DNA from 4 places in the Streptomyces sp. NPDC059499 genome. Region 1 is predicted to be linked to each of the others. Evidence: riboswitches for the same ligand, from Rfam matches in the RefSeq annotation. Region 1 holds a riboswitch; each other region holds the start of a gene.

Region 1 (4,205 bases):
GTCGCGGTCCCTGCGGCGATCTACGCGGCGGGCGCGGCCGGCTTCTTCGCCGTCCCGTACACCATCCTCGTCTACCCACTGATCTTCACGTTCCTGCCGCGGCTCTGGTCCGTCTCGCACAAGCACGGCTACGTGACCACCTCGGACTTCGTCCGCGGACGCTTCGGCTCGAAGGGGCTGTCGCTGGCGGTCGCCGTCACCGGCATCCTCGCCACGATGCCGTACATCGCCCTCCAGCTCGTCGGCATCCAGGCCGTGCTGGACGTCATGGGCGTCGGCGGCGGCGAGACCACGCACTGGTTCATCAAGGACCTGCCGCTGCTGATCGCGTTCGCCGTACTCGCCGCGTACACCTACTCCTCGGGACTGCGCGCGCCCGCACTGATCGCGTTCGTCAAGGACGGCCTGATCTATCTGGTCATCGCGGTCGCCATCATCTACATCCCCATCAAACTCGGCGGATTCGACGACATCTTCGCCAAGGCGGGCGAAGCCTTCTCGCAGACGAACGAGGCAACGGGCAAGCCACGCGGTGCTCTCGTGCCCGGCGAGATGGGTCAATGGGGTTATGCCACGCTGGCCCTGGGCTCGGCGCTGGCGCTCTTCATGTACCCGCACTCCATCACGGCGACGCTCTCCAGCCGCAGCCGTGACGTGATCCGGCGCAACACCACGATCCTGCCGCTGTATTCGCTGATGCTCGGCCTGCTGGCCCTGCTCGGTTTCATGGCGATCGCCGCCGGAGTGAAGGTGGACAACGGCCAGCTGGCCATTCCGCAGCTGTTCGAGAACATGTTCCCCGACTGGTTCGCCGGTGTGGCCTTCGCCGCGATCGGCATCGGTGCGCTGGTGCCCGCGGCGATCATGTCGATCGCCGCGGCGAACCTCTTCACCCGCAACATCTACAAGGACTTCATCAAACCCGATGCGACCCCGGCCCAGGAGACCAAGGTCTCCAAGCTGGTCTCGCTCCTGGTGAAGGTCGGTGCGCTCGCCTTCGTCCTCACCATGGACAAGACGGTCGCGATCAACTTCCAGCTGCTCGGCGGGATCTGGATCCTCCAGACGATGCCGGCCCTGGTGGGCGGCCTGTTCACCCGGTGGTTCCACCGCTGGGCCCTGATCGCGGGCTGGGCGGTCGGCATGATCTACGGCACGGTCGCCGCGTACGGCGTCGCCAGCCCGACCCAGAAGCACTTCGGCGGGTCCTCGAAGGAGATTCCCGGCATCGGCGAGATCGGCTACATCGGTCTGACCGCGTTCGTACTGAACGTCGTCGTGGTGGTCGTCCTGACCTTCGTCCTGAACGCGCTGAAGGCACCGGCCGGGATCGACGAGACCTCCCCGTCCGACTACACGGCGGACGCGGGCGACCCGGGCGTCCAGAAGGTGCTCCCGCCGGCCACGGTGGGTGCCCCGGGCGGCGCTCCCACCGTGGGTGCCCAGGGCGGCGCTCCCACCGTGGAGGCCGCGGACGGCAGTCACTGACCCCGCCTTTCGGGAGCAGGTTCCGGAGCGGGCCGCCGCGTCCCCAAGGGGCGCGGCGGCCCACTGCGTTCCGGGCCGGTGCAAAGGAGTTCGACCCTCGCCTCCGCCTGCGGCAGACTCCCGCCCATGGACATCGTTATCAGGCCCGTCGGCCTCCAGGAACACGAGGCACTGGCCGGCATCACCGCCGAGGCGTACCTCGCCGACGAGTTGCTGGACTTCGGCGCCGACGACCCCTATCTGGCGGAACTGCGCGCGGTCGGCCGCCGGGCCGCCGAGGCGGAGGTACTTGTCGCGGTGGACGGTGAGGGCACGCTGCTCGGCGGTGTGACCTACGCGGCGCCCGGCAGCGCGTGGGCGGACATCGCCGGGGTGGACGAGGCCGAGTTCCGGATGCTGGCCGTCTCCCGCGAAGCCCGTGGACGCGGGGCGGGCGAGGCGCTCGTACGCGCCTGTATCGACCGGGCACGGGCCACGGAGGGCGTCTCCGGTCTCGTGCTGTCGACGCAGCAGGCCATGCTGGGCGCCCATCGGATCTACCGGCGCCTCGGCTTCGTACGGACCCCGGAACGGGACTGGAAGCCCGTCGAGCACATCTCGCTGATGACATTCCGCCTGGAGCTCTGACCGAGCGCGACACAACATGTGGGGGCTGCCATGTCCGACGCCCCCCACATGTATGCTCATGCTCGCTGTCTCCGCAGGGGAATCCGGTGCGAATCCGGAACTGTCCCGCAACGGTGTGATTGGTGCGCTTCTGCGCACCCGGAAGTCCGAAGACCTGCTGACAGCGCGTCCGGCTCGACCGAACCGGACGCCTGACGTCCGGGCCTCGCGGAGGGCCGGTGGACGCCGTGCGCAGTGCTGCCCCTTTCCCGGGTACCGCCCTGCCCGGCTGCCCCCGCTCCCGCCGGCCCCGAGCCGAGCGAGGGGTAGTCCCAGTGACCATCGCGCCAGCCGATCCGGTTTCAGCGGTCGATTCAGCCGAGTCCGCGCATGCCATGCCCGACGGGCCCGGGACCGCACTGCTGCGGACCCTGACCGACCTCACCGTCGATCTGCCCGACACCGACCCCGGACGGGTCGCCGCCGCCGCGCTGCGCGGCCGCAACGCCCGGTCGGACGAGGCCGAGCTGCGCTCGCTGGCCACCGAGGCCGCCGCGGGCCTGATTTCCGAGGACCCCGCCTACTCCCGGCTCGCCGCACGGCTCCTCACCCGCACCATCGCGGACGAGGCCGCCGGCCAGGGCGCCGTCTCCTTCTCCGCCTCGGTCGCCGTCGGCCACCGTGAGGGCCTGATCGCGGACCGTACGGCGGAGTTCGTCACGCTGCACGCGGACGCCCTCGACGCGCTGGTCGGGCAGGCTCTCGCCGACGGCGCCGACGACCGTTTCGGCTACTTCGGGCTGCGGACGCTGTTCAGCCGCTACCTGCTGCGCCATCCGCTCACCCGCCAGGTCATCGAGACCCCGCAGCACTTCATGCTCCGGGTGGCCGCCGGCCTCGCCGAGGACACCTCCGAGCGTGCCCTGGACGAAGTCGCCTCGCTGTACGGGCTGATGAGCCGGCTCGACTACCTGCCCTCCTCGCCCACCCTGTTCAACTCCGGTACCCGGCACCCGCAGATGTCCTCCTGCTATCTGCTGGACTCCCCGCTGGACGAGCTCGACTCGATCTACGACCGCTACCACCAGGTGGCGCGGCTGTCCAAGCACGCCGGGGGAATCGGCCTCTCGTACTCCCGTATCCGCGCCCGGGGTTCGCTGATCCGTGGCACCAACGGGCACTCCAACGGCATCGTGCCGTTCCTGAAGACGCTCGACGCCTCGGTCGCCGCGGTCAACCAGGGGGGCCGCCGCAAGGGCGCCGCCGCCGTCTACCTGGAGACCTGGCACGCGGACATCGAGGAGTTCCTTGAGCTGCGCGACAACACGGGTGAGGACCAGCGCCGCACGCACAACCTGAATCTGGCGCACTGGATCCCCGACGAGTTCATGCGCCGCGTCGACGCGGACACCGAGTGGTCGCTGTTCTCCCCGGCCGACACCCCCGAGCTGGTCGACCTGTGGGGCGACGAGTTCGATGCCGCCTACCGTGCGGCGGAGGCCAAGGGCCTGGCCCGCAGGACGATGCCCGCCCGTGAGCTGTACGGCCGGATGATGCGGACGCTCGCCCAGACCGGTCAGGGCTGGATGACGTTCAAGGACGCCTCCAACCGCACCGCGAACCAGACCGCCGAACCGGGCAGGGTCGTGCACTCGTCGAACCTGTGCACGGAGATCCTCGAGGTCACCGACGACGGCGAGACGGCCGTCTGCAACCTGGGTTCGGTCAACCTCGGCGCGTTCGTCGTCGGCGGGGAGATGGACTGGGAGCGGCTGGACGCCACGGTCCGTACCGCCGTGACCTTCCTCGACCGCGTGGTGGACATCAACTTCTACCCGACCGAGCAGGCAGGCCGCTCCAACGCCCGCTGGCGTCCGGTGGGCCTGGGTGCGATGGGCCTGCAGGACGTCTTCTTCCAGTTGCGGCTGCCCTTCGACTCGCCCGAGGCCCGCGCGCTCTCGACGCGGATCTCCGAGCGGATCATGCTGGCCGCGTACGAGGCGTCGTGCGACCTCGCGGAGCGTTCGGGCCCGCTGCCTGCCTGGTCCGAGACGCGCGCCGCCCGCGGTGTGCTGCACCCCGACCACTACGACACCGAGCTGAACTGGCCG
Region 2 (4,205 bases), on a different contig from region 1:
CATGGCCTCCACCGCCCCTTTGGTGGCCGCGTAGGCGCTGTATCCCGGGATGGCGAGCGAGAGTACCGAGCTGGAGAAGTTGATGATCGCCCCGCCCTCACGGAGGCGTCGCGCCGCCTGCTGGTCGACGACGAACGTGCCGCGGATGTTGGTGCGGTGCATCCGGTCCAGGGCATCGAGGTCGGTATCGACCAGGGGTGCGAGCGTCATGACACCCGCGGCGTGGACGACCACGTCGATCCCGCCGAAGGCGGCCTCGGCCGCGTCGAAGAGGGCGGCCACGGCCGTCTCGTCGGCGACGTCCGCCTGAAACGCGAATCCTTCGCCACCGGCGGAGATGACCGCCTCGACGGCCGCTTCGGCCTCGGTCCTGTTGCCCGCGTAGTTGACGACGACGGCGAATCCGTCGGCCGCGAGCCGCTCGGCGCTCTCACGCCCGATGCCTCGCGATCCCCCGGTGACCAGAGCGACCCTGCGCGCCGCGGTGGTGTGCTGCTGTTGCTCACTCATGACCTGCTCCTGCGACAGAGGGGTTCCGGCCGTCTCCGCGACCCCATCACGAACAACGCTAACACCATTACCGTAGCAACGCTACGCAGGGACGGTGGCGAAACTCGCGTGCATCGGTCCCTGCCGAGGTGATACTCCGGGCTGTCATGGACAACCTCATGACGACACGCCTCCTGCTGCACCCGCTGAGCGCGGCCGAAGCCGCATCGGTGGAGGCGGGCGAACCGCCGGCAGGCACCCTTTGGGCACCCGGATACCCCGGGGACGGCGACCGCGGGGTCGCCCGCCGTTTCCTGGAGACCTGCGCGGACGCCGGCAGCCCCCAACCGTTCGGCGCCTACGAGATCCGCCGCCGCGCGGACGGGGCCGTGATAGGCGGCGTGGGCTTTCACGGAAGGCCCGATTCCGACGGTCGGGTGACGATCGGCTACGGGTTGATCCCCTCGGTACGCGGTCGGGGGTACGCCTCCGAGGCGCTACGGGCCCTTCTGGCCTTCGCGCGTTCCCAGGGGGTCGCGTCCGTGAAGGGCGACGCCGATCTCGACAACACCCGCTCGCACCACGTCATGGCAGCGGCAGGTATGCGGCTGGTCGGCGAGGACGACAGGCTCAAGCACTTCCGTATCGACTGGATACGAACCGGCCGGCCGGGCGCCTGACCCCCGACGCCGGACGCCTGAACGCAGAGCTCGGCCCCGGCCGCACATGACGGAACCCGCCGGGTATCCCCGGCGGGTTCACTTGCCGCAAGCCCCCTGCGGGGCTGGAAGGTCAGCTCACGGCATCGGCCGTGCGAGGTGCCGTACGGTCACCCGCCGACGATGCGGTACGCGCGGCCGGTACGAGAAGCCGCTCGGTCAGGTAGCCGAAGACGAGACCGAAGACGGTCCAGAGCGTCGTCTGGACAGCGAGCGTGGACAGCCGGAACTCCCACAGCAGGCTGGCCGGGAAGTCCGTGCCGACCTCGTTGAACGAGGGCAGGAAGGCGTAGGCGAGCCCGATCAGCAGGACATAGCCGGCCCCTGCGGCAGTCGTCGCGTTCCAGTTGCCCAGGCGGGGTGCGAGACGTTTGCCGAACATCACGGCGGCAACGGCCAGCAGCACGCTGAGAGCGACCATCAGGAAGAACATGCCGGTGCGCTGTCCGATGGTGTCGGGGTTTCCGACAGCCGGCGGGTTCGCCGGGTACTTCAGGAACGGCACGACGTACACCGTCAGCAGGGCCGCACCCGCGACGAGCGCGGCCGTGGCCCTGGGGCCGAAACTGCCGATGCGGCCCAGGGCGTAACAGAAGACGAGTGCGGCGATGCCGCCGATGGCCACGCCGAATACGAGGACACCGGTGGCGAGACCGCCGGTGGCCTGCATCGTGCGGCTGACGAGTTCCTCGCCGCCGCCGTGGTCGTGGGCGTGTGACTCTTCCAGCGCGATGGCGGCGTCCACGCGGGACTCACCGAGGAAGTAGGCCACGGCAAGGGCGAGCGCGCCGGCCACGAGGCCGGCCAGCATCCCGCGGACGAGCAGAGCTCTGACCGATACGGAGTTCATGGAACGTTCCCCTGATTCCCGGAATCTCAGTGGCAGGGGAATCCGAGGAGGTGGCGTCCGTCGTGGACCCACTCGTGCACGGACTCACCCGCGAAGACCGCGGTGGCGCCCTGCTCGGCTCCGACGAAGTACAGCAGGACCAGCATCAGGATGCCGAAGAAGACGGCCCAGGGGGCAATAGCCTTCAGGGAGATGGGGGTGATCGCGGGTGCGATCGCGGCTGGGGCAGCAGAATGTGCCATGGCAGAACCTCCTGTGGGAACACGCGTCCCTGTCGTGGTGCCTGAGACGAAGGTGCCGGGTCTGACTTTCCCGCAGAAGGAGCGGGTACACAGTGGCGCGACCGTGCCGGATTCTCACCGGACTTCCGTTCACACCTCGTCTTGGTTGCCGCGACCATACCGCCTGTTGCTCGGGCGCCGCCACGGTGCAACCGTCCCGGTCACGCCCCGCGGCACGGGCCGTGTTCCCATGGGGCGCCTACGCATCGGGCAGTTGTTGAAGAAGGGGAGGCGGAGCATGACGGTACGGGTGATGTTGATCTCACCGGCCATGAACGCGGCGGCGCGAGAGGCGCGCTTCGAGGGTGACGCACCGTTGGACGAGGCGGGTCTGCGCGGGGCCGAGGACGCAGCCGGTGACGTGCCGGGAGCCGACCGGTACGTGCGCGGCCCTTCGGAACGCTGTCTGCAGACCGCTCAGGCGCTCGGACTCGCCCCCGGTGCCGAACCCGCGCTCCGCGACTGGCACATGGGGCGCTGGAGCGGGCAACGTCTGTCGGACGTCAGCGCCGCCGAACCCGACGCCGTGTCCGCCTGGCTGGCCGACCCCTCGGCCGCCCCGCACGGAGGCGAGTCGCTCCTGGACCTGGCGGAGCGGGTGGGCGGTTGGCTGGAGACCCTGGCCGGGGACCGCGACGTGCGGGTCATGGCGGTGGTCGAACCCGCGGTCGTCCGCGCGGCCGTGGTCCAGGCGCTGACTCTGCCGGTACAGGCCTTCTGGCGGCTGGACGTGCCCCCGCTCGCACTCACCGAGCTCAGCGGACGGGCGGGCAGGTGGAACCTGCGGTGCGGTCGCCCTCCGGAAGCACGTGGGGCAGGGCGATCGCGGTAACCGCGAACCCGTCCTGGACCAGCCACCTTCCCTCGAACGTGCCCGGTATCCCGGGCGCCGTGCGGAACAGCTGCGCCGTGAAGGTGCCCCGGTGCCAAGCCCCTTCGCCCCGGCTGAACTCGATCTCCGCCTCGTCGAAGTCGAGCTCGATGCCGGTGAGCGGGTACCACGTCTTGAAAACACTCTCCTTGGCGCTGAAGACCAGCCGGTCCCAGTGGGGGGCCGCGCCGTCCGCGACCAGGCCGATCCGCCGCCTCTCCGAGGGGAGCGAGATGGCCTCCCACACGTCGGCCGGCAGTGCTTCGTCCGGTTCCGCGTCGATGCCCAGCGCGCGGACCTCTGACGCCCGGGCCAACGCCGCGGCTCGGTAGCCCTCGCAGTGCGTCATGCTGCCCACGACCCCCTCGGGCCACAGGGGCACCCCCCGGTGGCCGCGCAACACCGGCGCGGGAGGAAGCCCGAGGGCCGCCATGGCCCGTCTCGCGCAGCCGCGCACGGCCGCGAACTCGTGCCGGCGCCGGTCCACGCTGCGAGCGACCACCTCCGCTTCCTCGGGGTAGAGCGTCCCCACCGGAGCATCCGCCTCGAAGGTGTCCGCGCAGGCGACGTACTCGGGGAGCAGTTGCTCGATCACGCCTCCTCCCCCGGCTCGGCCGGGGGCTGTTCGCCCGTGTAGGGAAGGATCTGACGCAGCAGGCCCCGTGGGTGGCCGCGTTTGCGCCACTCCCTGGGATAACCGATCGAGACCTCCTCGAAGCGCACCCCGTCGTACCAGGTCGTACGGGGGATGTGGAGGTGCCCGTAGACGACGGCGGCGACGTTGAAGCGGCGGTGCCAGTCGGCCGTCAGTTCCGTGCCGCACCACTGGGCGAACTCCGGGTACCACATGACGGATGTGGGTTCGCGCACCAGCGGCCAGTGACCGGCGATCACCAGAGGGACGTCCGGGTCGTGCGCGGCCAGCCGCTCCTCGGTCTGCGCCACCCGCGCCCGGCACCAGTCGTCCCGGGCGGGATAGGGGTCGGGGTGGAGCA
Region 3 (4,205 bases), on a different contig from region 1:
GACCGCGTCCCCGGGGCCCAGCCGGTCGTAGGGCACTCCACTGGGGGTGACCAGGACGACTCCGCCGACCCGCGCCGACACGTTGCCCGAGGTGCCGACGACCAGTCCGTCCGCGGCAGTCCTGCGGGCCGTCGCGACGACGCCGTCCCATGCCCGCTCGATCGCGTCCTGGTGCTGATCGCTCATGCGGCGATCCTAGGGTCAGGCATTCGGATCACGCCGGGTCCGTCGGGTCTGTCGGGCGAAGCCGTCGCTGAGCACGTGAGCGATGTCTCTCCAATGGGGCAAATGCGGCAGACCAGGTGGGCGCCGAAACCCGGCGCAGGCCGGTTCCCCCACCGCCGCGGCCCGCTGCGACCGCCTCGGGCGCACACAAGCGGAATGGCTGTTCGCGCTTGGGGTCACCGCAACGCCCTGCCCAGTTCATCTTCCGTTCACCCAGGTTGCTTACGTTCCTACAGCCACTGACGTCGAACGATTGCCTGGGTAAATGGAACACATCACGCTGCTGCTCGCGATCGTGATCGTGACAGCTCTCGTGTTCGATTTCACGAACGGTTTCCACGACACCGCCAACGCGATGGCCACCACCATCTCGACCGGCGCTCTCAAGCCCAAGACAGCGGTGGCCATGTCCGCCGTTCTCAACCTCGTCGGCGCGTTCCTGTCGGTGGAGGTCGCCAAGACGATCTCCGGCGGGATCATCAACGAGAACGGCCTCAGAACCGAGGTCATCTTCGCGGCGCTCGTCGGCGCCATCCTGTGGAATCTACTGACCTGGCTGGTCGGCCTGCCCTCCAGCTCCTCCCACGCACTCTTCGGCGGTCTCATCGGCGCCGCGGTGATGTCGGCCGGATGGTCCTCGATCAACGGAGGCACCGTCGTCACGAAGGTCCTCCTGCCCGCGATTGCGGCCCCGCTCGTCGCCGGTCTGGCCGCACTGCTGGCCACGAAGCTGACGTACCGCCTCAACCGGAAGATCACCGACGAGGCGCAGCTGAAGTCGACCGCCAAGGGCTACCGGGCCGGACAGATCGCCTCGGCCGGTCTCGTCTCGCTCGCCCACGGCACCAACGACGCCCAGAAGACGATGGGCATCATCACCCTGGCCCTGGTCACCGGAGGCGTGCTCGCCCCCGGTTCCAACCCGCCGGTCTGGGTCATCGCCTCCGCCGGTATCGCCATCGCGATGGGCACCTACCTCGGCGGCTGGCGCATCATCCGCACCATGGGCAGCGGCCTCACCGAGCTCAAGCCGCCGCAGGGCTTCGCCGCCCAGACCAGTGCGGCCACGGTCATCCTGGCCTCCTCGCACCTCGGCTTCTCCCTCTCCACCACCCAGTCCTGCTCCGGTGCCGTGATGGGCGCCGGTCTCGGACGCAAGGGAGGCGTGGTCCGCTGGTCCACGGCCACCCGCATGTTCATCGCCTGGGGCCTGACCCTGCCGGCCGCCGGTCTGGTCGGCGCGGGCGCGGAGTTCCTCACCAAACAGGGCCCCTGGGGTGTCGGCGTGGTCGCCGTGCTCCTCGTCGCGGGCTCCGGTGCCATCTGGCTGCTGTCGCGCCGCAAGCCGGTCGACCACACCAACGTCAACGAGACGGACGCCGAGCCCGCGGGCGTCGTCACCACCGCCATCGCGGCCGTCAGCCCTCCGCCCGTCGGCTCCGGCGTCCCGGACCTCAAGACCACCATCCCGGCCCCGGCCCCGACGGCCGGATCCCCGGCCGACCCGGCCCGACCGGCCACGGTGTAAGGACAGATCCGCATGAACATCGACTGGGCAGCTCTCGCCTCCGTCTTCGGCGTCAGCCTCGTGGTCACCGTCGCACTGGTCGGCCTCTTCACTCTCGGCATCATCGGCCTCTCCAAGCAGGCCGCGGCGGTTCAGTCCGGCGGATCTCTCACGCTGGCGCGCACCGGCGCGTACGCCTGCTTCGGGCTGTGCGCGGCGGCGGTCGCCTACGGGATCTATCTGATCGTCGTCTGACCACCCGGCACCACGCCGCCGTCTCCTCGCATCGGGCCGGACACACCACGTGTGTGTCCGGCCCGATGTGCGTCTGCGCACACTGCACTCCCGCAGGTCAACGGCAGGTTGACGGGCGTTCACGGGGCGTGGTGGACTGCCGGTGCCATTTACGGCGACAGGAGAGGAAGCCGGTGCGAATCCGGCGCGGTCCCGCCACTGTCACCGGGGAGCAGGCCCCCACACGGAAGTCACGGTCCGGCACGGACTGGAAGGCCGGGGGAACTGCGGATCCGGAAGCCAGGAGACTCTCGTCGCCGGTCACGTCGAACCAGGGCGCGGACCCTGAGTTAAGGACATCTGCCATGCCTGGCTGCCGTGCGTCGGTCCCTGTGCCACCCGCTCCGAACGTCCTTCGAGGCACGACGGCCGGCTGAACCGTGCGAGCCGACCGCATCTTCGCGTACGGCGCCACCGCCGGTCTGATCGGCGACCTGCTGCTGGGTGACCCCCGGCGGGGCCACCCCGTCGCCGCCTTCGGGCAGGCCGCGGCAGGCGTCGAGAGCCGGCTGTGGCGCGATCACCGCGGCTGGGGCGCCCTGCACGCGCTCGTCTGCGCCGGGGGCGCCGTGGGCGCCGCCGCGCTGGCCGCCCGTGCCGTACGGAACCGTCCCGCCGCTGCCGTGGCCCTGACCGCCGCCGCCACCTGGTCCGTCATCGGCGGTACGTCGCTGGGCCGGGAGGCCCGCGCCATCGGCGGTGCGCTCGCCGCCGGTGACATCGAGGTGGCCCGGGAGCGGCTGCCGCACCTCTGCGGCCGTGACCCCCAGTCCCTCGACGGACAGCAGATCGCCCGCGCGGTGGTGGAGTCCGTCGCCGAGAACACCTCCGACGCCGTCGTCGGCGCTCTGGTGTGGGGCGCCCTCGGCGGTGTCCCGGGCCTCGTCGGGTTCCGGGCCGTCAACACCCTCGACGCCATGGTCGGCCACAGGTCGCCGCGCCACCGGCGCTACGGCTGGGCCTCGGCCCGCCTCGACGACCTCGCCGGCTGGCCGGGTGCCCGCCTCACCGCCGTGCTCGCGGTGGCCGCCGGTGGCCGTCCGCGCGAGGCCGTACGCGCCTGGCGGGCCGACGCGGGCAAGCATCCGAGCCCCAACGCGGGCCCGGTGGAGGCGTCGTTCGCGGGTGCGCTCGGTGTGCGCCTCGGCGGGACCCTCGCGTACGGCGGGCGGGTCGAGCACCGGCCCGTGCTCAACGGGGAGAACGGCCGGGACGTGCGGGTCACGGATATCGAACGCGCGGTGCGGCTGTCGCGCCGGGTGAGTGTGCTGGCCCTCGGCGTGTGTGCGGCCGCGCGGCTGGCTTCGGGAAGGAGAGGCCGGGCATGAGCGGCGGACAGGGCGGCGGGCTGTTGGTCGCGGGAACGACCTCGGACGCGGGCAAGAGCGTCGTCACGGCGGGAATCTGCCGGTGGCTGGTGCGCCGGGGGGTGAAGGTCGCACCGTTCAAGGCGCAGAACATGTCGCTGAACTCGTTCGTCACCCACGAGGGCGCGGAGATCGGCCGCGCCCAGGCGATGCAGGCGCAGGCCGCCCGGGTGGAGCCGAGCGTGCTGATGAATCCGGTGCTGCTCAAGCCCGGTGGTGACCGCTCCAGTCAGGTGGTCCTGATGGGGAAGCCGGTCGGCGAGATGAGCGCACGGGGCTACCACGGCGGCCGTCAGGAATCGCTGCTGGGGACGGTCGTGGACTGTCTGGAGCAACTACGGGGCACGTATGACGCCGTGATCTGCGAGGGGGCGGGCAGTCCCGCCGAGATCAATCTGCGGCGCACGGACATCGTGAACATGGGCATCGCGCGGGCGGCTCGCTTCCCGGTGCTGGTCGTCGGGGACATCGACCGGGGCGGGGTGTTCGCTTCGTTCTTCGGGACGACGGCGCTGCTGAGCGCCGAGGACCAGTCGCTGGTCGCCGGGTACCTCGTCAACAAGTTCCGCGGCGATGTGTCGCTGCTGGAGCCCGGCCTGGACATGCTGTACGAGCTCACCGGGCGCCGTACGTACGGGGTGCTGCCGTTCGCCCACGGCCTCGGTATCGACGAGGAGGACGGACTGCGGGTGTCGATGCGCGGCGCCGTGCGGGAGTCGGTCGTCGCGCCTCCGCACGGACCGGACGTCCTGAGGGTCGCGGTGTGCGCCGTGCCGCTGATGTCGAACTTCACCGATGTGGACGCGCTGGCG
Region 4 (4,205 bases), on a different contig from region 1:
GGCGCGGATGTGCTGCGCCGCGATGGAACGGGCGATGGACCGGCCGTGCCGGGCGGAGTGGTACGCCACGACATCGGCCTCGGCGATGACCTGCACGGCGCGCAGGGTCATCAGGGACGGGTCGCCGGGCCCGAGCCCGACCCCGTACAGCCGTCCGGTCTTCTTGTGCTCGCTCACGCTCACTCTTCCTCGCTGGCGATCGCGTTGATGGCCGCCGCGGCCATGGCGCTGCCGCCGCGACGGCCGCGCACGATCAGGTGCTCGAGGCGGGACGGATGGGCGGCCAGCGCGTCCTTGGACTCGGCGGCGCCGATGAAGCCGACCGGGACACCGATGACGGCGGCGGGGCGCGGGGCGCCCTCCTCGATCATCTCCAGGAGCCGGAAGAGGGCGGTGGGCGCGTTGCCGACGGCGACGACAGCCCCTTCCATGCGGTCGCGCCACAGTTCCAGTGCGGCGGCGCTGCGGGTGGTGCCGAGCTTCGCGGCCAGTTCCGGGACGGCCGGGTCGGACAGGGTGCACACCACGTCGTTGTCCGCCGGCAGCCGCTTTCGGGTGACACCGCTGGCGACCATGGCCACGTCGCACAGGATGGGCGCACCGGACCGCAGCGCCGCGCGGGCGCCGGCCACGGCATCCGGCGAGAAGGCGAGATCGCGTACGAGGTCGACCATGCCGCAGGCATGGATCATGCGGACGGCGACCTGGCTCACGTCGGCGGGCAGCCCTGCCAGATCCGCCTCCGCGCGGATGGTGGCGAAGGACTGGCGGTAGATCGCCGGTCCGTCCTTCTCGTACTGATGCACAGTGCTGTCGCTTTCTTCATCGGGTTTGTGGCCTGCGGCCGGACACAGGTGAACAGGTGATGCGCGGTCAGGTGCGAGAGCCTCGCGCCGCTGCCACGGCGGCGGCCAGCGCGGCAGGGTTGTCCCGGACCGTTGCCGTGGCGTCCGACCGGTCCCCCGTCACATGGGAGATCCGGTGTCCGTCCGGGGTGGCGACCACGTCGATCCACTCCCCGTGCGGATGGCCGCAGCGGCGTTCGCACCCGGACCAGTACACAGGCAGCCGTCCCGCGGGTCCGACGGCGGCCCCCGCTTCGGCCCGCACGTCGGCCAGCGACTTCGCGCAGCCGGGCCGTCCGATGCACGCCCCGACCCCGGCCCACGGCGAGCCGGGCCCGGTGATCAGACCGGCCTCCGCGAGGGCGGCGAGCAGCTCGTCCGCGTGATCCGGTGCGACGCCGGTGACGACGACGCCGCGCCACGGGGTGAGCCGCAGTTCGCCGGCGCTCGACAGGAGCCGCCACCGGTCCGGGTCCAGGCGCCCCAGCGGTACGCCGACGGACAGCGCGACATCGCGGCGGCCGCCGCGTACGGCGCCGAGGGCAGGCGGGAGGGATGCGTGGGGGCGGGGATGGCGGTCCTCCGACACGGCGGTACCGGTTCGCCTCAACCGCCGTACGACGTCGTCGGCCAGTGCGGCGGCGCCGCACGGCAGGTCCTTGACCCGCCAGGCACCGGTGTCCGGGGCGGCGTCCAGAAAGGCTTCGGCGGCCAGGAGCGCGGCGCGGGGCCCTTGGGAGGCCGGGATACGCAGGACGGTGTCGGTGTCCCCGACACGCAGCATCGCGTCGCCGTCGTCACGGGCCAGCAGGGTGAGGTCGGCGCCGAGGGCATCCACATCACCGCGGCCGTCATCGAGTGCGAACAGGAAGCGGCCGGAGAGCGCGGTCGCACGGTCGCTTCCGCACAGCAGACGGTCAAGTCCGGCCAGCCACACTCCGACTTCGGCGGCCCCGAGGCCGTCGAGCCCCGCGAGGGGGGAAGCGACGACGTTGCGTATCCGCTCGTGGCGTTCGGAGGGCAGCAGCCCGGCGCTGACCAGCAGTCCGGCCAACTCCGCACCGCAGTCCGGGGCGAGCCCGCGCAGCTGCACATTGCCGCGCGAGGTGAGATGCAACTCACCGTCGCCCAGCCGCACCGCGGCCTCCCCGAGAGCGTTCGCCCGAGCAACGGTCAGCACTCCACCGGGCAGCCGGACCCGCGCCAGCGCACCGTCGTCCGCCCGGTGCAGACGCAGCGTTCCGGGGCAGGCATCACCGCCCGGAGACCGGGGCGGGAGGGCGGATGGGGGCATGGCGGCGAGCATACCGACCGTGACCGCGGCACAGCCCTACGGTGACTGTGACCTGTAGGACACCCACCGGCCGGACCCGGAACCGCGACCGGTCCGGGGCCGTGCCGGGTTCGTTGCCCGGTCCCGGCCGCCGCAGGGCGAGAACCGGCCCGTCGTGCCACCGGGACAAGTCCCGTCCAGGGGCATCCCGTCACGCCCGGCCACCCGGCGCCTACTATGCCTAGCGGCGGTCCGTTCGGCCCGCCATCGCCAGACGGCGACATGGGAGGAAGCCCGGTGAGATTCCGGCGCGGTCCCGCCACTGTGAGCCCGGTCCACGACCGGGCGAGTCAGGAACTCCTGCCGTCCGACACCGCCCGGGGCGTGGACACCCCGAGGAAGGGCTGACGCCGCATGATCCTGCTCCTGTCGACGTCCGACACCGACCTGCTCAGCGCCCGCGCATCCGCGGGCCCGGTCAACTACCGCTACGCCAACCCCTCCCGGCTCTCCCTCGACGAACTCCCGGAGCTGCTGGACGGCACGGACCTCGTCGTCGTGCGCCTCCTCGGCGGCGTACGGGCCTGGCAGGACGGCCTCGACCAGGTGCTGGCGACCGGTCGTCCCGTCGTCGTGCTGACCGGCGAACAGGCCCCCGACGCCCAGCTGATGGCCGCGTCCACCGTCCCCATCGGCATCGCCGCCGAGGCGCACGCCTATCTCGCGCACGGCGGCCCCGCCAACCTGGAGCAGCTGGCCCGGTTCCTGTCCGACACCGTGCTGCTCACCGGCCACGGCTTCGAGCCGCCCGCCCCCGCCCCCGCCTGGGGCCCGCTGGAGCGGACGGCCCGTGAGGGCATCACCGGGCCCACCGTGGCGGTGTTGTACTACCGCGCCCACCACATGAGCGGGAACACGGCGTTCATCGAAGCGCTCTGCACCGCCGTCGAGGACGCGGGATCCCGCGCCCTCCCGCTGTACGTCGCCTCGCTCCGTACGCCCGAGCCCGAACTCATCGACGAACTCCGTGCCGCCGACGCCATCGTGACCACCGTCCTCGCCGCGGGCGGCACCAAGCCGGCCACCGCGTCCGCGGGCGGCGACGACGAGTCCTGGGACGCGGGCGCCCTCACCGGCCTCGACGTCCCGGTGCTCCAGGCGCTCTGCCTCACCAGCCCCCGCGCCGCCTGGGAGGAGAACGACGAGGGCGTCTCCCCGCTCGACGCCGCCACCCAGATCGCGGTGCCGGAGTTCGACGGCCGCCTGATCACGGTGCCGTTCTCCTTCAAGGAGATCGACGAGGACGGCCTGCCCGCGTACGTCGCCGACGCCGAGCGTGCGGCACGGGTCGCCGGAATCGCCGTACGGCACGCCCGGCTCCGCCACATCCCGGCCGCCGAGAAGCGGATCGCCCTCGTCCTGTCCGCGTACCCGACCAAGCACTCCCGCATCGGCAACGCCGTCGGCCTCGACACCCCCGCGAGCGCCGTCGCCCTGCTGCGCAGGCTCCGGGCCGAGGGCTACGACTTCGGGCCCGAGGAGGAGATCCCGGGTCTGGTCTCCGGCGACGGCGACGAGCTGATCTACGCGCTGATCGAGGCCGGCGGCCACGACCAGGAGTGGCTCACCGAGGAGCAGCTGGCCCGCAACCCGGTCCGGATCCCCGCCGCCGACTACCGCCGCTGGTTCGCCACGCTGCCCGCCGAACTCCGCGAGGCCGTCGAGCGGCACTGGGGCCCGGCCCCCGGCGAGATGTTCCTCGACCGGTCCCGCAACCCCGAGGGCGACATCGTGCTCGCCGCCCTGCGCCGCGGCAATCTGCTGATCCTCATCCAGCCTCCGCGCGGCTTCGGCGAGAACCCGATCGCGATCTACCACGACCCCGATCTGCCGCCCTCGCACCACTACCTGGCCGCCTACCGCTGGATCGCCGCGTCCGCGGACGACAACGGTTTCGGCGCCGACGCGATGATCCACCTCGGCAAGCACGGCAACCTGGAGTGGCTGCCCGGCAAGAACGCCGGCCTGTCCGCCGCCTGCGGCCCCGACGCCGCACTGGGAGATCTGCCGCTCGTCTACCCGTTCCT

Evidence for each region. Region 1 has a riboswitch for cobalamin ahead of ACFW9O_RS24720 (ribonucleoside-diphosphate reductase subunit alpha). Riboswitches for the same ligand answer to the same signal wherever they lie in the genome.
Region 2: linked by a shared signal. The riboswitch ahead of ACFW9O_RS30550 (CbtB-domain containing protein) and the one ahead of ACFW9O_RS24720 (ribonucleoside-diphosphate reductase subunit alpha) in region 1 are both predicted to bind cobalamin.
Region 3: linked by a shared signal. The riboswitch ahead of ACFW9O_RS21445 (cobalamin biosynthesis protein) and the one ahead of ACFW9O_RS24720 (ribonucleoside-diphosphate reductase subunit alpha) in region 1 are both predicted to bind cobalamin.
Region 4: linked by a shared signal. The riboswitch ahead of cobN (cobaltochelatase subunit CobN) and the one ahead of ACFW9O_RS24720 (ribonucleoside-diphosphate reductase subunit alpha) in region 1 are both predicted to bind cobalamin.

Annotation. Positions count from the first base shown of each region.
Region 1 is NZ_JBHYTT010000011.1:187,724-191,928, reverse strand. Features, by position in the region: gene mctP (monocarboxylate uptake permease MctP) at 1-1,488, shown strand, start outside; gene ACFW9O_RS24725 (GNAT family N-acetyltransferase) at 1,615-2,115, shown strand; cobalamin riboswitch at 2,161-2,292, shown strand; gene ACFW9O_RS24720 (ribonucleoside-diphosphate reductase subunit alpha) at 2,430-4,205, shown strand, end outside.
Region 2 is NZ_JBHYTT010000017.1:144,531-148,735, reverse strand. Features, by position in the region: gene ACFW9O_RS30565 (SDR family oxidoreductase) at 1-510, opposite strand, end outside; gene ACFW9O_RS30560 (GNAT family N-acetyltransferase) at 657-1,169, shown strand; gene ACFW9O_RS30555 (CbtA family protein) at 1,282-2,058, opposite strand; gene ACFW9O_RS30550 (CbtB-domain containing protein) at 2,085-2,300, opposite strand; cobalamin riboswitch at 2,283-2,474, opposite strand; gene ACFW9O_RS30545 (histidine phosphatase family protein) at 2,578-3,171, shown strand; gene ACFW9O_RS30540 (4'-phosphopantetheinyl transferase) at 3,095-3,805, opposite strand; gene ACFW9O_RS30535 (metallophosphoesterase family protein) at 3,802-4,205, opposite strand, start outside.
Region 3 is NZ_JBHYTT010000009.1:54,341-58,545, forward strand. Features, by position in the region: gene ACFW9O_RS21430 (class II aldolase/adducin family protein) at 1-186, opposite strand, end outside; gene ACFW9O_RS21435 (anion permease) at 491-1,753, shown strand; gene ACFW9O_RS21440 (hypothetical protein) at 1,766-1,987, shown strand; cobalamin riboswitch at 2,150-2,277, shown strand; gene ACFW9O_RS21445 (cobalamin biosynthesis protein) at 2,407-3,354, shown strand; gene ACFW9O_RS21450 (cobyric acid synthase) at 3,351-4,205, shown strand, end outside.
Region 4 is NZ_JBHYTT010000002.1:645,587-649,791, forward strand. Features, by position in the region: gene cobJ (precorrin-3B C(17)-methyltransferase) at 1-183, opposite strand, end outside; gene ACFW9O_RS08350 (precorrin-8X methylmutase) at 180-806, opposite strand; gene ACFW9O_RS08355 (cobalamin biosynthesis protein CobG) at 874-2,151, opposite strand; cobalamin riboswitch at 2,350-2,501, shown strand; gene cobN (cobaltochelatase subunit CobN) at 2,533-4,205, shown strand, end outside.